Regions from separate parts of the Solibacillus ferritrahens genome, predicted to be linked through region 1. Evidence: riboswitches for the same ligand, from Rfam matches in the RefSeq annotation. Region 1 holds a riboswitch; each other region holds the start of a gene.

The links. Region 1 has a riboswitch for preQ1 ahead of queF (preQ(1) synthase). Riboswitches for the same ligand answer to the same signal wherever they lie in the genome.
Region 2: another riboswitch for preQ1. It lies ahead of queD (6-carboxytetrahydropterin synthase QueD); the one in region 1 lies ahead of queF (preQ(1) synthase).
Region 3: another riboswitch for preQ1. It lies ahead of SNE38_RS05680 (QueT transporter family protein); the one in region 1 lies ahead of queF (preQ(1) synthase).

The regions. Positions count from the first base shown of each region.
Region 1 covers NZ_JAXCLE010000016.1:66,600-70,892, forward strand. The annotation lists gene SNE38_RS14930 (MFS transporter) at 1-698, opposite strand, end outside; purine riboswitch at 761-860, opposite strand; gene SNE38_RS14935 (trimeric intracellular cation channel family protein) at 991-1,605, opposite strand; gene SNE38_RS14940 (DUF2294 domain-containing protein) at 1,874-2,218, shown strand; PreQ1 riboswitch class I at 2,305-2,351, shown strand; gene queF (preQ(1) synthase) at 2,477-2,977, shown strand; gene queC (7-cyano-7-deazaguanine synthase QueC) at 3,090-3,758, shown strand; gene SNE38_RS14955 (VUT family protein) at 3,758-4,293, shown strand, end outside.
Region 2 covers NZ_JAXCLE010000008.1:99,730-104,022, reverse strand. The annotation lists gene SNE38_RS09920 (S8 family serine peptidase) at 1-1,752, opposite strand, end outside; PreQ1 riboswitch class I at 2,321-2,367, shown strand; gene queD (6-carboxytetrahydropterin synthase QueD) at 2,493-2,966, shown strand; gene queE (7-carboxy-7-deazaguanine synthase QueE) at 2,959-3,687, shown strand; gene SNE38_RS09905 (hypothetical protein) at 3,819-4,293, opposite strand, start outside.
Region 3 covers NZ_JAXCLE010000004.1:76,919-81,211, forward strand. The annotation lists gene trpD (anthranilate phosphoribosyltransferase) at 1-367, opposite strand, end outside; gene SNE38_RS05675 (metal ABC transporter ATP-binding protein) at 374-1,357, opposite strand; T-box leader at 1,418-1,625, opposite strand; gene SNE38_RS05680 (QueT transporter family protein) at 1,797-2,282, opposite strand; PreQ1 riboswitch class I at 2,289-2,333, opposite strand; gene SNE38_RS05685 (ABC transporter substrate-binding protein) at 2,625-3,641, shown strand; gene SNE38_RS05690 (ABC transporter permease) at 3,850-4,293, shown strand, end outside.

The DNA of each region.
Region 1 (4,293 bases):
CTCAGATTAAGCTCTGTTTCCAAAAATGGAGTGAAGTACGCATATATTGTATAATGTCCTGCCAGCATAAACATCGTGGCAAGATGGGCCGTACCAATTTTGGAGCTGGTAACTGCCTTTAATTGTTGTGAAAGTGGAACGGCCATTTCACCAGGAATGCGCTCTAAATAAATAGAAATCAGGATAAAAGAGCCTATCGATAATATGGCAATCCCTAGGAAAATAACACGCCAACCGAAATAATCGGAAATTAAAATTCCAAGTGGTACACCTAATACAAGCGACGAACTAATACCCATATAAATAAGACCTAGCGCCTTTGCTCGATGTGTCGGTGCAACAACTTTTGCAGCGATTATTAAAGAGAGCACAGTGATCAGTGATGTACTCATGGCACTTAAAACACGGGCAAACATCATAAAGGTGAAGTCCGTACTGAAATAAGTCATGATATTACTGATGAAAAATATAAACAACGAAATAAGGTATAACTTTTTCCGTTCGACCTTACTCGTTAAAACTAATAGCACTGGACCGGCAATCGCATAAATAAGGGCAAATACCGTAATTAGCTGCCCGGCCGAGCTTATTGAAATATTCAAATCCGTTGCAATAATTGGAAGAATACCGCCAACGATTAATTCAACCAAACCTACAGCAACAGTTGATAATGCGAGTATAATAACTTTGAAATTCATAATCTGCTATACATCCTTTCTGATGAAAAATTTAGAAAATAAAAAAATCCTGATTACAAAAAATGAGATTAATCATTTTCTGTAATCAGGATTTTAAGGTTCCTGGTAGAGACCCTCAAGCCGTATCCTTGAGGTTATACAGTACTATATTACTATATTGTTGTGTAATAAAACGAGCACTTGAATAGTTTACTAGCTTTCATTTGATTTATCAAGTTTTTTAATTTTGATTTAACAGGGAGGGAAATAAATAAGTTTGTAACGTTTATTTCACGCTCCGCTATAAGTAAAGCTATATTTTCCTATTTTCTTCATAATGACACGGCAGAGGAAGTCTCCAATTGTAGTGAATTGCTGACAAACGTATTGCAACTACAACCAGAACGATTAGTGTGAGTGCGAGAGGGGAGCTCAAGCCAAGCCAAATAGAGATGGCACATAAAATAGTTAATATCGCATGAATTTCTTCCTTCAATGCAAGCGGTTTTCTACCAGCAATCACATCCCGCATTACCCCGCCGCCTACTCCTGTAAATAGGGCGGCCAAAATCATCACATCTAAATCATTGGAATAAACTTCACTTGCTAGCATGGCACCTTGAAGGGCAAAAGAAGCAAGACCAATTGAATCGAAAAACATTCCCCATCTTCTCCAATGGTCAGTCCATTTTAGTGGAATTAACACGATGATGATTAATGTTATGAACACTGTTAAAATAGTGGATTGCTCCCACAGTTCAGTAGCAGGAATCCCTATAATTACATTTCGAATCAGCCCTCCTCCAAAAGCTGTAATAAAACCTAAAGCAAATACACCTATAAATGAAAATCTCGCTTCAAGAGCGACAAATGCTCCCGTTGCTGCATATGAAATAATCCCGATAAAATGAAGAACAACCCATGACATCCTTTTATAACCCCCTTTAAAATACAAAAAACTCCACCACAAGACGTCTTTTAAAAAGACCTTGTAGTGGAGTAATAAATTAGCAATACCTACTAACGAATCAATCCATTTTATAAAATGTAAATAGCACCCCAACAAATAATTATTGGAATTCCATTTATTTCTTTTATTATACTATTTTGTTTTAAAAGAACAAGTTGGAGAGAGAAGGGTTTATTTTTTTTAAAGTTATATTGTATAGTTTGAATAAACTAGGGGGTGTGTACAAATGGGGAAGAAGGAAACCATTTTTAATGAAATCGTACGAAAAGTACGTAAAGAGCTATATGGAAAAGGACCGGATAGAATTTATACGCATTTCGTGGAGAATATGGCTGTCACAACGATGTACGGCATTCTGACACCTACTGAAAAATTTATTATTCAATCAGAAGAAGGAAAAAAGGTTATCCACAATGCGAGAACCCAAATGATTCAGGAAATTTATAAGCAACAGGTTCCTGAAGGATTGGAGGAGCTCGTCGAATCAAAGCTGCTTCATTTATTTTCGGATATAAAGGTGGAAGAGGATATGGCTGTATCGGTATTTATATTTGAAAAGTCAATTGTGTAGGGGTATAGGTACCATATTTTCAATTATTTCTTTACAATGGACTTTATTTCTAATAGAATGAGAAAAGATTAAAATACCTGAGTTGTTCAGGAGAGGTTCATAGCTGATACCCTCTATAAAAAACTATGGATACATGCATATTATGCCATGTCCATATCGGATGTGGCTTTTTTTATTGCATCCGATAGTTTTTTATTGATGATGATACGCTTAACCCCTCCTTGGAATACTTTGGTATGAACGAAGGAGGGGTTTTTCATGTCTAGTAGACACGAAAAAGATGGTTTAGAGGATTTAACGTTATTAGGAAATCAAAATGTGAAATATGCTTTTGAATATGCACCAGAAGTGTTGGAGTCTGTTGATAATATGCATGTTGGCCGCGATTATTTTGTGAAATTCAATTGTCCAGAGTTTACGAGTCTTTGTCCGATTACACAGCAGCCGGACTTTGCGACGATGTATATTTCGTATATTCCGGATCAGAAAATCGTGGAGAGTAAGTCGTTAAAATTATATTTATTTAGTTTCCGTAATCATGGCGATTTCCATGAAGACTGCGTGAATATTATTATGAATGATTTAATCAAGCTGTTAGACCCGCGCTACATAGAAGTATGGGGTAAATTTACGCCGCGGGGAGGCATTTCAATTGATCCTTGGTGCAATTACGGTCGTCCTGGCACAAAATATGAGGAAATTGCCAACTACCGTTTAATGAACCATGATTTATATCCAGAAAAAATCGACAACCGTTAAAAATTAAATATACCTTGCAGGTGAAAGAGGTTATTAGCGACCCTCTATAAAAAACTAAGATTAAACAGCACATAATCTTAGTGCTGTTTTTTCGTTTAAAAGGAGCAAAAAGATGAAGGACGAAAAAGCACTCGTCGTATTTAGCGGCGGACAGGATAGTACAACATGTCTGTTTTGGGCATTAAAAAATTTTAAAGCAGTGGAAGTTGTTACATTTGATTACGGACAACGGCATGCATTGGAAATTGAATGCGCTAAAAAGATTGCCGAAGAACAGAATGTACGACACCATATTTTAAATATGGAGCTACTGAATCAGCTTGCACCAAATGCCTTAACACGTGATGATATACCAGTGGAAGAAGGGGAAAAGGGTGGATTGCCATCAACCTTTGTACCGGGACGAAATTTACTGTTTCTATCGTTTGCGGGTGTGTTGGCAAGCCAAATCGGCGCAAAGCATATTGTCACAGGTGTATGCGAAACGGATTTTAGCGGTTATCCGGACTGTCGCGATATATTTATAAAATCGTTGAATGTGACACTGAATTTATCAATGGATAGCCCCTTTGTAATTCATACACCGCTCATGTGGATTGATAAAGCTGAAACATGGGCATTAGCCGATGAGCTTGGCGCATTTGAGTATGTTAGAGAGAAAACACTGACTTGTTATAACGGCATTATTGCGGATGGATGCGGGGATTGCCCAGCATGTAAGCTGCGATTACAAGGGATGGAAACGTACTTATACTCGAAGGAAACAGGAGAGGTATTATGATAAGAATTTTATTTTATTTAGTATCTATTGTGACGGCAAACGTTGTAACAGCACGTTTTGCACCGCTTGAATTGGGCATGTTTATTATACCGATGGGTTCATTCTTAATTGGTGCGACATTTATATTCCGTGACTTAGTGCAAAATAAATACGGTCGTAAAAAAACATATGGCTTCATTTTACTGGCATTAGTTTTATCTGCAACTGTATCGTTCTCATTAGGCGATACGTTAATTATTGTAGCTGCATCTGCACTATCTTTTTTAGTGGCAGAAACGGCCGATACAGAAATTTACACACGTCTAAAATTACCGATGGCGTGGCGTGTGTTCTATAGTGGAATTGTCGGAGGTTTTTTGGATTCTATTGTGTTTGTTGTAGTGGGGCTAAGTCCTTTAGGAGCAGGCTTTGTACCTTGGGCAGCGGTACCAGCAGCAATTGTAGGTCAAGTAATTGTGAAAACAGTAATGCAAATGGTGGGTGCCATGATTTTAAGTCAAGGGCTCGCTTATAATGATCGACGTCTAGCGAAAGC
Region 2 (4,293 bases), on a different contig from region 1:
TGTTCCAGGCGCCGTTACATCTGGTTTAATGTCAAAGTTCGGTGTAGATGGCCCGCGTGAACTTGAAGAGTTTACATCATCTCCAGATGTTGTTGTGGAAGCAAAATTACCAAAACTTACTTTTCCAGTTCCGCCTGCTAATGCAGCACGGATTGCATTACCATCTGTTACTGACATATCAAAAGTTGGTAGGAATTCGAATGAATCACCAAGGAAAGTTCCTGAGATGTCCGGTGCATTCGATCCACCGGCAAAGTTATGAATAATTGTTGCAATTGCACCATTGGCCTTTGCATTTGCAATTTTATCAACGAATGCAATATTGCCACGAGATATTAATGCTACTTTACCAGCTACATCAATTCCTTCAAAATCTTTTACTTCTCCGTTTCCAGGAATCGCAACTAGGTCGAATTCACCTTGAAGCTGTGTTGCTAAATCTTTACCAAAAGTTGTTCCCATTAATGGAAGCTGTTTTGTTAAGTTGTAATCACCAATTGTAATATTAACTTCTCCGTTATACATTGTTTCTGGATTTGTTGTGTTACCAACAGCAATCCCTAGACGAGCAGTTGCTGGTGTTCCCATTGTTCCACGATTTGGACCAGAGTTACCTGTTGCAATGACTCCGATTGTTCCCGCTATCATTGCGTTGTTAATTGCAAATGAACCAGCATCCGTTTCAGAGTTAGCTCCGCCGCCAAGTGAAAGATTGATAATATCCATTTCTTCTAAAACGGCAGTTTCGATAGCTTTAACAATACCTGATGTAGCGCCACTACCATATGCTCCAAGAACTCGATAAGCATAAAGGTCTATTTTTGGAGCAATTCCTTTGATGCCAAATTCGTTAGCTCCGATTGCTGCAATTGTCCCAGCAACATGTGTACCGTGAGAAGTATAGAACGAGCTACCATTTGCATTAAATTCAGGTGTCCCAGCTGGGCGCTCTGAAGGTAATGTTTCCGATGCATCGTCATCTGCACGAGGCTTATTGTAAGTTGATGAGTGGGGAATAAAGTTTTTACCACCTTTATAAATTCCGGCAAATTCCGGGTGATCTGCATCAATACCTGTATCTAGTACTGCTACTTTAACTCCTTGTCCTTCAATACCTTCGTTCCATAGCTGTTCGATGCCAAGGAAGGAATTACTTGTATTCATATAAGCCTCTAATGTTTCTTCTTTAATAAGCTCCGATGATTTCATGTTTTGATCTTCTGATGCATAAACCGTTGCATCAGGCTCAATTAGTGTGATTCCGTCTACTGAAAGCAGTTTCGGAAGATCATTTGCTTTAATAGTTGCTGCGAAACCGTTTAAAACTGTATCAAACGTATACCCTTGAGTCATCTGTACTTTTTTAATAGCTAACTCTTTTTTTACTTTTGCTTGCTGAGCTTTTACATTTGAACGAACTTCATTTGCTCTAGCATTGGAGAATTTTTTGCCTTTAACTTGGCTCATCCCTTGCTCTAGTGCAACAGGCTTTTCAGATAAATGAACAATGACTGCAATATCCTGATTGCCAGATACACTTTGTAAGCTTTCGTGAAGAGTTGGACCATCCTTAGACAAGCTTAGCTGTTCAGCAATAGCCGCCTTTAGTTGAATCATACTTTCACTTTGACTATTCTGCTTGAATGATTTCAGTTCTTCAGCATTTGCACTCGAGAATGGCATCAATAAAGACAGCACCATAACGATAGCTAGAATACTACTAAAGAACTTCGTAAATTTAAAATTATTCAAATCTCATTTCCCCTTCACTCTTAATTGTCATACTTTTCAGTCTAGTATGATATTCCCAATTTATCACAAGGGAATCAATTCGAATATTGAAAATTTTAAATATTTTAAAATATTGATAATTAGTATCATTTCTTCAAAAATATGTTAAATCTATCTGCCTAGGAATTTAATAAAAAAGTAGAACTTTATGCATTAAAATTAGAATGTCTTCACCCGAGTAAAGTGAGGGGTAATTGTATTAAAGTCATATGATTTTATTAAAATTTTTTTAAAATAGTAATATTAAGATTGAAAAAGTATAGCTTTTACCATATAGTCTCGGCTATCTTTTTTAATATATTAACTTTTCATCTGGGTTTTACAATAAGTATCAACAAAAAAATTGCTTTGTTTTCCCATAGGTTTCTTTTGAAGGGAATAACAGAAAGATAAGCTAATACCTTAAGTACGATAAATTATTAGAAAGTATGGAGTAAAAATGACATTGGGTATTTTTAGTGAAATAATAAATTTGAAATTTTCTAATACTTTGTATATTATATTCTTATAAAAGAATACCCGGAATTGAACGGGAGAGGTTCATAGCTTATACCCTCTATAAAAAACTATGGATACATGACAACTTGCCATGTCCATAAAGGACGTGGCTTTTTTTTATTTATACATATGTTTTAATAGGATGAATGACAAGGCCTCTCTTGAAAGTTGTCGGGAAAATTTTCAGGGAGGAATCTTATTAAATGTCTAACTTTAGAATTGTTGAGAAACTACAAAAAGTCGATGAAGATATTCAAAGAAATCAATTAAAGTATCATTCAAAACGTGTTCTCATCAGTAAAGAATTTACCTTTGATGCGGCTCATCATTTACATAACTATGAGGGCAAATGTAAAAACCTACATGGTCATACATATCGTGCAGTCTTAGGGTTAAGTGGTTATCCAGATGAACGTGGTCTCGTGCTTGATTTTGGTGACATCAAGGAGATTTGGAAACAAAAAATAGAGGTATATTTAGATCATCACTATTTAAACGAGACTCTACCACCGATGAACACGACGGCAGAAAATATTGTTGTCTGGATCTTTGAAAAAATGAATGAAGCCTTGCTTGATGAACAAACATTTAATGGGGCACGAGTAGAATTTATTAAGTTATATGAAACTCCTACAAGCTATGCTGAAGCGAGAAGGGAGTGGATGGAATTTGAATAAAGTTCCTGTTATAGAGATTTTTGGTCCGACGATTCAAGGGGAAGGAATGGTAGTAGGTCAGAAGACAATGTTTGTACGCACAGCTGGGTGTGATTATTCTTGTTCCTGGTGTGACTCATCATTTACATGGGATGGTAGTGGCAAACATCTTATCGTACAAATGACAGCAGAAGAGATTTGGTCAGAGTTAAAACGCCTTGGAGGCAACAGCTTTTCATTCGTCACAATTTCAGGGGGAAATCCAGCCCTTCTTCGTAATCTGGAATCGGTTGTTAGAGTTTTAAAAGAGAATCATATAAAGATTGGCGTGGAGACCCAGGGAAGCAAGTGGCAAGACTGGTTGTATCAAATTGATGAATTAACCATTTCACCTAAGCCCCCAAGTTCTGGCATGACGACCGACTTTTCTATGCTCTCATATATTTTTGAGAAACTTAGAGAGAGAAACAACAATCAGCATATTTCTCTCAAAATTGTGGTCTTTAATCAAGAGGATTATGCTTATGCAAAACAAGTACATCTTCAATTTCCGAGTATCAATTTTTATCTTCAGGTTGGAAATGATGATATTAATTCAAAGGATAATTCTGAATTGGTTAAGCGTTTATTGGAAAATTATCAAAGGTTAATCCATAAAGTTATGATGGATACAGAATTAAAAAATGTGAAGGTATTACCGCAACTGCATACCCTAATCTGGGGAAATAAAAGAGGCGTATAGAATTAAAAGAAAAAAAGAGCTTGGTTAATGCGGTGCTGCACCCACCAAGCTATTTTTCCTATAGATTATTTAAAATTTATAACAAACGGCCTGCATGGACCTAGTTTATATAACATCTATTATTAGTTTAGTTATGGTTTTTCTTCTTTATGTTGTTTTTTAATTTCCTCAGATTCCTTCATGTACTCTTGATATTCTTTCTCCACATCTGAAGTCGCTGGGAGGAAGGGCTCTTTAGCTGAATCAATACGTTTCCCATACCGAATCATTTGATAAATAATCATTCCATTATTGGGCTTTCCGTTGAACGTAATCATTGGGACTGCATCGAATAGTACATAATAAAAAGCATAAAAAACAAACCGATCCCAAAATGTTTTGTATTCTTCAGCCCATCCATTGGCGATTAAAAAATTGATTGTAAGACCAAAGAAGAGATTGATTAAAATAGGCCCTGAATACATACAAATATAGGCAAACTTATTTTCATATTTTAACTCATCATACGAAAACCAGCTATACACATGATAGTATTTACGAATATCGACCATCCCAAGTTTAATAATTCTTGGTCCAGACCCGATTGTTATTCTTGGCTCGCGTACA
Region 3 (4,293 bases), on a different contig from region 1:
CCGAGCTGCCTGAAGCGCTCGACACTTTCCGGTTACCATGCTTTGCAACTAAAATGCCCCCGCCGGCTAACACGAAAGCTGCGGTCGTACTAATATTGAAGCTTTGAAGACCGTCGCCACCTGTACCACAATTATCGATATAAATACCTTCTGGTGCATCGACAGAAACGGCATGTGATTTCATGACAGAAGCGAGCCCGGCAACTTCATGTGCTGTTTCACCTTTGATACTCATCGCTGTTAAAAAGGCAGCTATCTGCTCTTTTGGTGTCTGCTCATTAAAAATGAGTTGTGCAGCCTGTTGCATCTCTTTAAAAACTAAATGTTCTTTTCGCTCGATTTTTTCAATATATGGAAGTAAAGGCATACATACTCATCCTTTCAATAGTGAGTGGAATGGGACATCCTCACTCGTTTCTGTGTGAAGATGTGCAACATTTCCCTGAATCGTTATTGTATTATCGGGTGTCGTAAAATCGACTTGCCCGTTAAAGCCGATATAGCCGATATAGCCTTGTGCCGGCAGAAGCTCCTTTACAATATCAATCGCATGCAACGTTGGGTTCAGTGAGCCTTGTGTTGTTGTGGCCAATTTCTGCACTGAATTTTCCACACTAAATGGCTCTATCGGCAATGCTTTGTTTGTAACTGAAATAGATCCGTCCCGTACTTGCATAAAGTTTACCTGTGATGTTCCAAGTACAGTGCAATCATCAAATTCGACATAATACATATAAGGTGCAGCATAATCAATCCGCATTTTTCGATAAAGCGAAAGGGTATCTCCAGTAAATCGTGCGGCATAATGACCATTTCGCTCTTTTTCGACATCGTTTAAGGTATACGACTTTTCGGCAGGTGTTGTGCTTGTAAACAACTGTTCAATCATTACATCGATATTCGGCTCATCCTGCTCAGCTTCGATATTCGTATGGAAAACAGCAATCTCGTCTGTTAAATGATCAAAAATAACGAGTGTATCGTAAACGTGAAACTGCAGTTCAGGCAATGGTTTTTGCAAGGCATGAATATAGCCAATACCCCCGCCTGTAAACGGATATTCGGTATGCGATGATATGCGCGGCATTACCTGTTTTATTAATTGAATAAGCTCACCATCGTATGTGTACTCTCTATTGGACAGATGTGATTTATCGATAAGCTGCTGTCCAATCCCACTATAGGTTTTTCTTGGATTGACGCCGATGAAGGAATAGCGTCCATCACCTTCATACTTGGACGAGCTTTCCAAAAGAAACTTTCGGTGGCCCTTTAAACGTTGGAAAATGGAAATCGGTGTCAGTAAATCACCGTTCACTTTTTTCATTGATGTACGAAAACGTTGTTGAATTACCATTCGACACACTCCTTTTAATTTTGGGAATAAAAAAAGTCCCCAGCAAAAGAATAAACTTTTGCTGAGGACGATCTGCACCGCGTTGCCACCTCGATTGAAGCTATAAAATAGCCTCCACTTAAACCTGATAACGGTAGGGTACCGTCCGCCAACTAATGCCGGCAGCTTTCATAAGGCCCATTCACATTTACCTTTTGACGTATTTTCACCAACCATACGCTCTCTGCACAAAACGGAAAATGCTACTCTTCTTATTCAACAATTTACTCAACTAAACTCTTCTCAACTGAAACGGTGGTCGCGCTCCCGCAACCTGCTACCGTAATGTAATATTTTGAATATGCTTATTCTAACACTGAAAATAAAAATGTCAAACAATTCTAAAAAAACTTAAACAAAAAACCCACCGGCTAATGACCAGTGGGTGAAACGATATATGTTAGATCAATTTTTTGAAATCAAGTCGTTTATTTAAAGTGTACATGATAGGTGCACCAACAGCTAAAACAACAAACTCCCCAAATGCTACAAATAACCATGTCTCCCAAAACGGAAAGTCCAGTACTAGGTTAAGCTGTGCCGCAATGATAAACATTGTAAACGTAAAGAGTGTCGTATTAATAACTAAACGTGCCCAAATGTTTTTTACAAACTTACAAATGAAAATAAAAATTCCTAGTGTAAGAATAGTATGTCCCACGCCAAAAATCAGGTCAATTGGACCAACCGATGACATAAGAAAATTTGAAAAAAATACACCCAATACAACACCCAGCATAAAACGGGGGTTGAAGGCGATTAGATGATTAAATATTTCGGCAATACGAAACTGTACTTGTCCAAAACTAATCGGGGCAACTAGCATTGTAATTGCAATATATAATGCTGCAATAATTGCACTTGTTGCAAGAAACTTTACTTTCATATTAAATTCCTCCTAGTTTTTTAACGTGGGATGGTTACGAACCACGCAAAGCAACTGCAATCATAGCAATATTAAAAACGAAAGTAAAGAATTATAGAACTAATTTTCCATCATTGTTCAATAAATTGACAAATAATAAAATTTTGAATGAAATAAACGCGATTTAGCAGTTTAAAGCACGAAATTAACATTAGTGCATTTACTAGTATATATATTAATTTCTGAACATTCTAAATCTTATTGACTATCTGAAAATGAAGAGGTAATATAATTTTAATTCACACTTCATCCAAATGAAGTTCGTCGCTTTAAAGTGACAGAGAATAATGGGGGGATAAATAGATGACACGTAAATTAACGAAGCTTTCCTTTTTAGTATTTGGGCTTCTTTTACTATTAGCAGCATGCGGTGGAGAAGAGAAAGATACTGCTATTAATGCTACAGCAAGTGACAGAACAAAAGAGACTGCACAAACTGATGAAGCAAAAACATTTAAAATTGGAACAACGCAAATCGTAGAGCATCCATCATTAGATGCGGCAAAAGAAGGATTCAAAAAGGCGATTGAAGATGCAGGGATTAAAGCAGAGTATGTGGATAAATCAGCTAATGGAGATAACAGTGCAAACATGACAATTGCACAACAATTAGTAAGTGATAATGTAGACTTAATTTTTGCGAACTCGACACCATCTGCACAGGCGGCAAAAGGTGCAACTGCAGATATTCCAATCATTTTCACATCGGTAACAGATGCGGTAGGTGCGGAATTAATCGAATCAATGGCAACTCCAGGGTCAAATGTTACCGGAACAATTGATTTACACCCAGAAACAATGCCGAAAACAATGGCATTCTTAAAAGAACTAGGTGTGAAAAATGTAGGGATGGTGTATAACGCAGGGGAGCAAAATTCTGTAGCCCAAATTTCAACTGCTAAAGAATTAGCAGCAAAAGAAGGTATTACAATTGTAGAAGCATCTGCTTCAACATCAGCGGAAGTAAAACAAGCAACAGAATCATTATTAGGTAAAGTAGAAGCGTATTACATCATTACAGATAACACAGTTGTAAATGCATTAGAATCAGTTATCGATGTGGCAAATGCAAATAAACTACCATTAATTGTTGGTGAGTTGGATTCTGTAGCACGTGGCGGATTGGCAGCATACGGTTTCAATTACTATGATATCGGTTATGAAGCGGGGCAAATGGCAGCTCAAATTTTACTGGAAGGGAAATCTCCTTCCGAAATTCCGGCAGCATATCCAGCGAACTTAAAATTAGTCATTAATAAAGCGACTGCAGAAAATTTAGGGTTGGAAGTTAAACCTGAATGGGAAGCAGAAGTTCAATAATTTGAAAGCTGGTAAACAATAGCCAGGAATAAATATTCGCGCTTGTATCCAAAAGGAAGATCAGCCTAAAGTCATCGTAATGAGGTCAAGGCTGGTTGTCTGAGGGGATCCCAGCGCGAATTAACGTTTAACCTCTTTTTAGTGGTCGCGAGTGTTCTTACGCTCGCCATGGTGTAATGGAAAAAACTATAGTAGGAGATGATTCAGAATGTTTACAGCTTTGTTTGGGTCGGTAGAGCAAGGAATCATCTATGCAATTATGGCACTTGGTGTTTATTTAACGTTCCGGGTGTTGGATTTTCCGGATTTAACGGTTGATGGAAGCTTTGTAACGGGTGCAGGTACTGCAGCAATGATGATTGTACTTGGCTATAATCCTATACTCGCAACATTGGTCGCAACAGTTGCTGGATTTATTGCTGGATGTATGACAGGAATTTTACACACTAAAGGGAAAATTAATCCGCTGCTTGCAGGGATTTTAATGATGATCGCTCTTTATTCCATCAATCTTCGTATTATGGGATTAAGTTCCGATACTGGTGTAACGAGACCAAATATTCCACTATTAAATTCAGAAACAATCTTTTCGACATTCGGTAATTTTTGGTCGGGGCTAGGCATTGATTCAGTAATCTCAAATGCATTAAAG